Regions from separate parts of the Acinetobacter legionensis genome, predicted to be linked through region 2. Evidence: predicted binding sites of a transcription regulator. Region 2 holds the regulator's gene; the other holds the start of a gene.
The links. Region 2 encodes PhoB, which activates phosphate uptake and scavenging genes when phosphate is short. Its sites were predicted from a motif close to TGTCATNAANCTGTCATAA; they were not measured.

Region 1 (5,420 bases), 750 kb from region 2:
AATGGCAGAATAATCATCACCTTTGGCTTTGTACTCATGCGCCATTTCTTCCGCACCAAAAATTGAAACGGTAAAACCACCCAAGTAGTCTTCGGCTTGTGCTTTGGTTGCAACAAAATCAGCCAAAGACAAATTAGGTTTACCTGTAACTTTATCTGATTGCTGACGAATATGATGGAAGGTATGGGTTACAGATTGACCATCTTCATTAAAGACCTCAACAGAGTCTGCGGCTGAACGGTTTGCAGGATAAATCCCAAAAACGGCACGCGCATCGAAACGCTTATTGTCAATAATGTCTTTGAGCATCGCTTGAGCTTGATTATACAAATCAGTCGCAGCTTCACCGACCACGTCATCTTGTAAAATTTTCGGGAATTTACCCGCCAAACTCCAAGAAATAAAGAATGGCGTCCAGTCAAAATATTCTACTAACGTATCAAGAGGGTAATGGGTTAAGGTTTGCAAACCAATAAAGTTAGGTTTTACTGGTGGATTGGCGGAAAAGTCAATTTTTAGACCATTTTCAATGGATTCTGTATACGACAATTTAGCTGCTTTTGGTTGCTTATTGGCAATACGTTCACGTACTTTTTCATATTCAGCACGATGTTCATCCACAAATTTAGGCTTCATTTCGGGAGACAACAGGGTGGTTGCAACACCCACCGCACGAGAAGCATCGGCAACATAGATCACTGCATCATTTGAGTATTGAGGATCAATTTTTACTGCAGTGTGTGCTTTCGATGTAGTTGCGCCACCAATCAACAGTGGAATTTTAAAACCCTTGCGCTGCATTTCTTTTGCAACAAACACCATTTCATCAAGCGATGGGGTAATCAAACCTGATAAGCCGATAATATCGACTTTTTCATCAATTGCAGTCTGTAAAATTTTCTCGCAAGACACCATGACACCAAGGTCAACAATGTCATAACCATTACACCCCAGTACAACACCGACAATGTTTTTACCAATATCGTGTACATCGCCTTTTACAGTCGCCATCAACACTTTACCTTTGGATTGGCTGCCTGTTTTTTCGGCTTCAATGTACGGGTTTAACCATGCTACGGCTTGTTTCATCACCCGTGCAGATTTAACCACTTGAGGTAAGAACATTTTACCTGAGCCGAATAAGTCACCGACCACATTCATACCGTCCATCAATGGACCTTCAATCACATCAAGTGGACGTTTGGACTTTAAGCGGGCTTCTTCAGTATCTTCATCGATAAAGCTGGTAATCCCTTTGACCAATGCATATTCAAGACGCTTTTCAACAGGTTCATTACGCCATTCAAGGTTTTCAACCTGTTTTTGGGCAGCACTTTGACCACGGTACTGTTCAGCAACTTCAAGCAATTTTTCTGTTGCATCTTGACCGCTGTCACCTTGATTCTGGTTGAGAATGACATCTTCAACAGCGGCTTTCAGCTCCTTAGGAATATCATCATAGATGGCCATTTGACCCGCATTGACAATTCCCATGGTCATGCCTTGTTTGATGGCATAGTAAAGGAATACAGAGTGAATGGCTTCACGGACAGGTTCATTGCCACGGAAAGAGAACGACACGTTAGACACACCACCAGAAATCATGGCATGTGGTAAGTTTTGTTTAATCCAGCCGGTTGCTTCAATAAAGTCCACAGCATAGTTATTGTGTTCTTCAATCCCCGTTGCAACAGCAAAAACGTTCGGATCAAAAATAATGTCTTCCGCAGGAAAACCAACTTCATTGACCAACACATCATAAGAGCGCTTACAGATTTCACGTTTACGTGCGGCAGTATCTGCCTGACCTGTTTCATCAAATGCCATCACAATGACAGCTGCACCATATTGGCGACACAAACGTGCTTTATGGACAAACTCATCATAACCTTCTTTTAAGGAAATGGAGTTAACAACAGGTTTACCTTGTACACATTTTAGACCTGCTTCAATGATTTCCCATTTAGAGGAGTCAATCATGATTGGTACTTTAGAGATTTCAGGCTCAGATGCAACCAGATTTAAGAAATGTACCATCGCGTTTTGCGAATCGAGCATTCCTTCATCCATATTGATGTCAATGATTTGTGCGCCTGAAACTACTTGTTGTAATGCAACATCGAGTGCTTCTGCAAAGTTTTCTTCACGGATTAAACGGAGGAATTTTTTAGAACCAGTGACATTGGTACGTTCACCAACATTGACAAACAATGAGTCGTCATAAATATTAAATGGCTCTAAACCACTGAGGCGACATGCAGGTTTGATGTCTGGAATTTTACGCGGTGGGATGTCTTTAACCGCATTATAAATGGCACGAATATGGTCAGGTGTGGTACCACAACATCCACCAGTGATATTGATTAAGCCACTTTCAGCAAATTCTTTTAAGAAGGCAGCTGTTTCTTCTGGTGTTTCATCATAGCCACCAAATGCGTTTGGTAAGCCAGCGTTTGGATGCGCTGAAACAAAAACATCCGCAACATCTGATACAGTTTTGACATGTGGACGCATGGCATCTGCACCTAAGGCGCAGTTAAATCCAATTGACAATAAATCGCCGTGACGAACAGAGTTCCAAAATGCTTCTGCAGTTTGTCCTGTTAAGGTACGACCAGAAGCATCCGTAATTGTGCCTGAAATCATCAGCGGTAATTCACAGCCAAGTTGTTTAAAGACTTCTTTTACCGCAAAAATTGCTGCTTTACAGTTTAAAGTATCAAACACAGTTTCAATGAGAAGGATGTCTGCACCACCTTCAATTAAAGCATGTGTGGCTTCAATATAATTTTCTTTGAGTTCATCAAAGGTAATGTTGCGAAACGCTGGATCATTTACATTCGGTGAGATCGAGCAGGTACGTGATGTAGGCCCCAATACTCCAGCAACAAAACGTGGTTTGTCAGGGGTTGAGTATTTTTCACAAGCAGCTTTGGCAAGTCGGGCTGCTTCAAAGTTGATCTCATGGACTAAATCTTCCATGTGATAGTCAGACATTGAAACACGTGTACCGTTAAAGCTATTGGTTTCAATAATGTCAGCACCAGCATCTAGGTAAGCTTCATGGATGCCTTGAATAATTTGGGGTTGAGTTAACACTAAAAGGTCATTGTTACCTTTTAAGTCAGATGCCCAATCAGCAAAACGCTCACCACGGTAATCAACTTCTTCCAGTTTATGGCGTTGGATCATAGTTCCCATCGCACCATCAATAATTAGGATGCGTTGGGCAAGAAGCTCTTTTAACGTGGTAAGCGTGGACATTAAAACTCTCAATAAAATCGGATTTTAAAAATAGCCGATATGTTATCAGAATGTAGACTTTCAAGGTACCAGTCTTGATGTACTTCCTGATTGTAGATTTTTGATCTGTAAAATTATAAAAAATCATTGGGTTAGGTTTTTTTTGATCTTTTTATATCATTGGTATTTACAATATACTAGGTTTTGTTCGTAATCATTTTATGTATCGATTGAAAAGTAAATGATTGATCGGCGTGTTAGCGCAAGGTTTTTAAAATGTGTGGGATATTGTTCAGATGATCTATTTATTGGTCTGGCACATTTAATTTAAGACGATTCGTTGAAGATATAGGATACTTTTTTAGTGTAGGGCAATTGTTGGCGTTAAACTTGCTTGGATTAGGTAAGCGGGATTTATTGGAACATATGTAAAAATAAAGTTAAAAGTATGTTTGTTTTTTCATCAATTTGTCATAAATTTCATGAAAAATAGCAATACCAAATGATAAATAGTTCAAATTGATCTGAAATATTACAAATATTATTTCAGATTAAAATAAAATATTTTGCTCAAGTTATATTGGTTTTATTAGTTTAAGATACTAATTATAAATAATAAAAATATTAATTTTGTCGCTTATGTAGCGAAACACTGAGGTGAAATAATTATAAATTTCACTTCATATGATCTCTATTTGTCATATAATTGTCACAATTTAATTGAACAATAAGCGCATTCTAATATTCGCTAACTTTCTGCATGAATTCGAATTTACCTCCCGTCACAGATTCTGCACAGTCACCTAAACCCGTTCAATCGACGAATGTGCACGTCCCTACACCGAAATTTTTTATGCCGGTGTTTCTGACGATTATCATTGCTACCTTAATCTACATTGGGGTGCAAGTTAGTGCAGATTTAGCACATGTTCCACCGTTAAGCCTCTACTCAGTGATTCTTTTAGCGACAGCGTTGTTTATCGCTTTGGGTTTTGAGTTTGTAAATGGTTTTCATGATACAGCCAATGCTGTAGCAACCGTGATTTATACCAATGCATTGCCTGCGCCTGTAGCAGTCATGTGGGCAGGCTTTTGTAACTTCCTTGGGGTAATGGTTGCCAGTGGTGCAGTTGCGTATGGAATTATTGCATTGCTTCCTGTTGAACTGATCATGAATGTAGGCAGTGGCGCTGGTTTTGCTATGGTTTTTGCCATGCTAATTGCGGCGATTCTGTGGAATTTAGGCACTTGGTTCTTAGGTATTCCGGCATCAAGCTCTCACACCTTGATTGGCTCAATTTTGGGTGTAGGCATCATGAACTACATTTTGCATGCTTCAACGGGTGCAAGTGGTGTAGACATGGATCAAGTGCTTAAAGTGGGTAAAGCATTACTGTTTTCTCCTTTGATTGGTTTTGCATTTGCAGCAATTGTATTTTTGATTGTTAAAAAAATATTTAAAAAGCAACTTGAGTTGTTCCAACCCCCTGAAGGCAATAAACCACCACCACCATTGATTCGTGCGGTTCTGATTTTCACCTGTACAGGTGTGAGCTTTGCACATGGTTCAAATGATGGTCAAAAAGGTATGGGGTTAATCATGTTGATTTTGATTGGTATTGTGCCTTTGGCTTATTCGTTGAATAGAGGATTAGACCAACAGCATTTACAGTCATTCTCACAATTGTCTGGTCAAACTGCGACGGCAATTTATGCACAGCATGCCGATATTCCAGATGAACAAGCGCGTGTAACCATCACTAAATTTATCCAAACCAAAGAAATGAATCCTGAAGTTGTTCCAGCATTGGCCAGTTTGACTGATCATTTGGGCGAGCGTGTTGGTAAATTTGGTGATCTCAAAGATATTCCAGAAGCTGAAGTATCTTCATTACGTAATGATATGTACTTAAGCACCACGGCTTTTAAACGCTTGGATAAAGCGGATCAACTTCCAAAAATGGATGAAGCTCAAGGCAAAGTGGTAAAAGAGTATCGCAAAAACTTAGATTCTTTCCTCCAATATATTCCAAACTGGGTAAAAGTTGCTGTGGCATTGGCATTGGGTTTAGGAACAATGGTGGGATGGAAACGTATTGTGGTTACTGTGGGCGAGCGTATTGGTAAACATCATATGACCTACGGTCAAGGGATGTCTGCTGAGCTTGTGGCAATGT
Region 2 (5,420 bases):
CGCATCTGTTCTAGATTATGTACACGTGTCACATCGTAAGCGACGAGCAAACGGCTTTCACTGCCAAAACGTGTGAGTTTAATCTGTACATAATGCTCTTCATAAACAGAAGATTTTATTTTAATGCCATCTGGAGATTGGTCGATATTATTAAAATATTCAATAAAGCTCGGCTGGCGGATAATGGTCAAGATATTACGCCCACGATCTAGAGGTTGAATGCCCAACAGTCTTTCTGCCGCAGGATTCCACCATTCAATCTGATGTAATTCATCCGTTAAAACAACAGCTTCGGCCAAAGCAATCAGTGAAGATTGGGCACGGTCAATCAAGCCGACCATTTCAGCCTGAACCACACGTTCTTGGCGTTGTGCGCGATAAACATTAAACAATAGCGCTCCCCAAATACCCTCTAAATTGGGCGGAGAATCGTAAGGACGATTCGAAATCCATTCATTCACCAAGTATAAAGAGCGTAATTGAAATAGGAAAAAAACCGCAAAACCGATGGAAATAGTAATCCAAAAATACCCTATCCCTAAACCAATAAATCCACCAATGATGAGTAAAAAACCAAGCAGGCGTAAATCTTGTTTTGCAAATTCCCACAAGCTACTGTAACGAAATTTTTTATGTTCTCGCGCAAGATCTGGGACGGGGTAGGGTTCATACATAGAAAATTATTTACCTTGAGAATGCTTAACCTAAGGCAACATCTGCACGGGTAGAGAAACGATAACCCGTTCCACGTACAGTTTGTACGTAGCGATCGGCGCCATATGGTTCAAGCACTTTACGTAAGCGGCGGATGTGTACGTCAATCGTACGGTCTTCAATATACACGTTGCCACCCCAGACCTGATCGAGTAACTGGGCACGTGTATAAGCACGTTCAGGATGAGTCATAAAAAATGCCAATAATCGGTATTCTGTTGGACCCATTTCCAAAATATTATCACTAAAACTGACGCGTTGGCTCACTGGATCAAGAATTAATCCATTGGCATCAATGGTTTTTTCGCCACTCAGGGCATTGGCACGACGAAGTACTGCTTTGATACGAGAAACCAATTCACGAGTAGAGAATGGTTTGGTCATATAGTCATCTGCACCAGCATCAAGACCTTGAACTTTATGGTCTTCTTCACCGCGTGCTGTCAACATGATGACGGGAATTTCTGCCAAATTTTCATCACGTTTTAAGCGACGACATAAGTCTACACCGCTCACACCGCCAGGCATCATCCAATCGAGTAAAATCAAAGATGGTCGTTGGTCAACAATCATTTGATGGGCTTGTTTTGCATCTTCAGCTTGCAAGCATTGAAAGCCTGCCATATCCAATGAGGTATGAATCATTTCTCGAATCGGAAGTTCGTCATCGACGATTAATATATAGTCATCTTTCACAACGCAATATCCTATGTATGAACGGTGTACCGTCTTTTATTTATGACAGGCTTATTACAAAGATTAATTATGACAGTATCATTGCAAAAAGAAGATGTTGACGAATTTTTGCAAAAAAATGTGACAAATAATCGTCGATATGATGAATAATCCATGAAATTTTTAAATAAATCTTCCATTTTATGAAAAGAAATTTATTTAAATTGAAAATAAAAATGAGATATTTGACATTTTTATGACGATTTGATGACAAAAATATTTAAGCTAACAATCTTATTGAGATGAAAATGAATCAATCAGCGATACAAATACAATTTCACATGCTGAGACAATTTCTTCAAGCGATTGTTTAAATCCACCCATGACCCAGCGAACCGCAATTTGAGTCACATAGCCATTTAAACCTGTGGCAACCAAGGAAATTTCTTGTTCACTGCGTTCAATATGCGGCATCATTAGGGTAACAAAGGAGTGAATTAATCGGTCAAAACGGCCCATCGTTTCATGGATTGTGGCATGATTATGCAGTTCTTGAACCAGCATGGCGTCAATATAAATAATACGCGCCACACGTGGATCATTTTTTAACATGGTAAAGATTGCAGTTAAGCCACCACGGATCATATTTTTAGGATCAGGTGCTGCTTGCATGACCCCTTGCATCACGGTTTGTTGTAATTGTTCAATCAGTTGTAGAAAGATGACTTGGAACAGTTCTTCACTTTTTTTGAAGGACTCATAAAAATAACGTTCAGTCAGTTTCGCTTCATTACAAATATCTTTAACGGTGACAGAAAAAAAACCATGCGTGCCGTAGGCTTCAATCCCTGCTTCGATCAACTTTTCTCGACGTGCAAGTTTTCGCTCAGATAAGGACATACCCTTAAATTGACGTTCTTTGACTGCTTTATTTATAGTTTTCTTTTCAGTTGAAAGTGGTTCATTCATTGTAAAAAATTACTCGTGTCATATTTGATTGTCACAAAGAAGCGCTTATTTTAGCAATAAAAGCCATTGAAACCTATTCTAGAATTTTTGTATAAAAAAACATCGGTTAAATCACAATATAATATTGACAATAATGATTGTCAAAATTATATTGAGCAAGTGAGCTGCACATCACTCTGAATGCTTTGTGCGGGTTTAAAAAAGGATAGACAATGAAAAATTTTAAAAACAAAGTCGCTGCAATTACTGGTGCTGGCTCTGGTATGGGACAACAACTTGCTATTTTATTGGCAAAAGCAGGTTGTCATTTATCCATTAGTGATGTGAATGAAAAAGGTTTATCTGAAACCGTTGAACTGGTCAAACCATATAATGTCCGTGTGACCTCAAAAAAAGTGAATGTTGCCAAAGTTGAAGAAATGCGAGCTTGGGCTGAGGATACTGTGCAAAATCATGGTTCTGTAAACATGATTTTTAACAATGCTGGTGTAGCTTTAGGATCTACCGTAGAAGGTGCATCTTATGACGAACTTGAATGGATTATGAATATCAATTTCTGGGGCGTTGTCTATGGAACAAAAGAATTTTTGCCTTATATCAAGAAAACAGGTGATGGACATATCATCAACATTTCGAGCTTATTTGGTTTAACGGCTCAGCCGACCCAGTCTGCATACAATGCATCTAAATTTGCGGTACGTGGTTTTACTGAATCATTACGTCAAGAATTAGACATTGAAAAGTGTGGCGTATCTGCTCTATGTGTTCATCCTGGCGGTATTCGTACCAATATTGCAAATGATGCGCGTATGAATGACAGCTTACGTTCTTTGGGGATGAACCCTGAGAAATCAGCAAAAGCATTTAATAAATTATTGCGTATGCCTCCAGAAGATGCTGCTCAACAAATGTTGGATGCTGTATTGAAAGACAAGCGCCGTTTACTTATTGGGAATGATGCAAAAACCTTAGATTTAATTCAGCGTATTTTACCGACTGGATATCAAAAAATTACAGGTTTTGCGACTAAGTTTAGTAAAAAGTTAGAACCAAAATAGTTGATTGATATTAAAAAACCGTCAAGCTGACGGTTTTTTTCATTTTAGACTTTGAGAAATAATGGGTTGAATAACAACTTAATATCCATTCGTTTAAATTAAGATCTCAATGGTTTTCTTTTTCCAGATAAATTGGTAATAAAGACCTTGCATAAGACATAGACTGAAAAAGGTCAGGGCAAGCGCATACCAAATGCCTTGTAAACCAAACCATTGACTAAATAAGTAGGCACACGGAACTTCAATGAGCAGAATGGATAAAATATTAAAAATCATAGGCACAGTCACAGTTCCGCTGGCCCGCATGATCGAAGCAAAAATTGCACTTGCTCCAAAAAATATAATTGACCACAACACGATAAATAGTAATTGCTGACCCAACTCAATTACAGACGGATCTGTAATAAACAATGCCATCAAATATTTTGAACAAATATAGGCCAAGAGTACCAATGAACCTGTAATCACGATATTACTCAACAGCGCTGTTCGCGTCACTTTTGCCAGTAGTTCAGATTTCCCAGCACCAATAGCTTGAGCTGCGAAGATAGAACCAGCAATGGCAATCGACAAAGCAGGGAATTGGATATAGTTCAGGACTTGGTTGACTGCACCATATGCTGCTGTTGCGTGAGCGCCATGTTGATTGACCAGTCCAATCACCACCAGTCCTGCGACCGAGTTGGTCACCATTTGAATACCTGTCGGCACACCCAAGCGCAAGATACTGCGACTAAATTGAGGGTGATAGCGGATATGTTGGATTAACGCTGCATCAGGTCTTAAAGCATGATCTTTTTTATTCAAATAGACATAAAGGAAAACTAAAGTTGAAATAAAGCCTAGGCCACTGGCAATTGCTGGAGCAATAATGCCGAGCTTAGGTAGCCCAAAATAACCGCCAATCAACGCTGGAGTTACAATGACGCCAACAATGATCGTTAGACTTGAAGCCATCAATGGTGTGGTACTGTCACCCACACCACGTAAAATAGACGTATAGGTGATGTAGATGAATAGAAAAGGACTACTCATTAACATCCATTGAACATAGGGCAGGGCAAGATGCATGATTTTGGGATCTATCCCCAAAAGCAATAGAATCTGTTTGGCAAAAAACACCCCTAAAAAGGCAATGATTGATCCACCAATGAGGGTCATAAATAACAATGCGCCAACAATGGTACGCACTTTTTCGATATCTTTAGCACCCCAAGCTTGTCCAACTAGAACAGTCGCACCTGTAGATAGACCAATCACAAAAGCCAGCAATAAAAATAGGATCGGAAAAAATACTGAAATTGCGGCAATCGCTTCTACTCCCAGCATTTGCCCAACAAAAATGGTATTAATTGTTCCAGACAGGTTTTGCAGAATATTGGTTAGAATCAATGGACCAAGGAAGATTAAAAAAACCTTCCAGAATTTGGGTTGGTGAAGCATATCGGGACGAGCTGGCATCTTTTATTCTACTGTCTATTTCGAGTATCTTTATCTTATTGATAATATAACAAACGCTGAGAAAAAAGCCTGAGTATTTGAGTAACTCAGGCTTTAATTTTACAGAGATGATCTGTATGGGTTGGGATTAAATTTGGGTTAAAATTTCACAGGCCTGAATCAAAGTTTGCTCCTTTTTGGCAAAACAAAAACGCACTAAACGTAAATTTTCAGGGGCTTGCTTATAAAAAACAGAAACTGGAATCGCCACAATTTTATGTTCTTCCGCTAAGAATTTACACATATCGATATCATTTAAATCTGGGCGAATTTGGCTGTAATCAACATTTTGAAAGAATGTGCCTTGAGAGGGAATTAAACTGAATTTTGAATTCGCAATACCTGAAATAAACAGGTCACGTTTTTGCTGATAGAAGCTTGATAGATCGTCAATATGTTCAGGATGCTGTTGCATAAAATTGGCAAGCGCCATTTGTACGGGTGTTACCCCACAGAAGTTGGCAAATTGATAAATTTGACGGAATACTTTCATGAGCTCGGGTG

Region 1: the regulator PhoB is predicted to act here: its motif matches at 3,940-3,958, upstream of AC2G3J_RS15750 (inorganic phosphate transporter).

What each region holds. Positions count from the first base shown of each region.
Region 1 is NZ_CM169896.1:3,468,253-3,473,672, reverse strand. It holds gene metH (methionine synthase) at 1-3,264, opposite strand, end outside; gene AC2G3J_RS15750 (inorganic phosphate transporter) at 4,004-5,420, shown strand, end outside.
Region 2 is NZ_CM169896.1:4,218,166-4,223,585, reverse strand. It holds gene phoR (phosphate regulon sensor histidine kinase PhoR) at 1-674, opposite strand, end outside; gene phoB (phosphate regulon transcriptional regulator PhoB) at 700-1,410, opposite strand; gene AC2G3J_RS19370 (TetR/AcrR family transcriptional regulator) at 1,684-2,358, opposite strand; gene AC2G3J_RS19365 (SDR family NAD(P)-dependent oxidoreductase) at 2,571-3,416, shown strand; gene AC2G3J_RS19360 (MATE family efflux transporter) at 3,510-4,877, opposite strand; gene AC2G3J_RS19355 (methionine aminotransferase) at 5,005-5,420, opposite strand, start outside.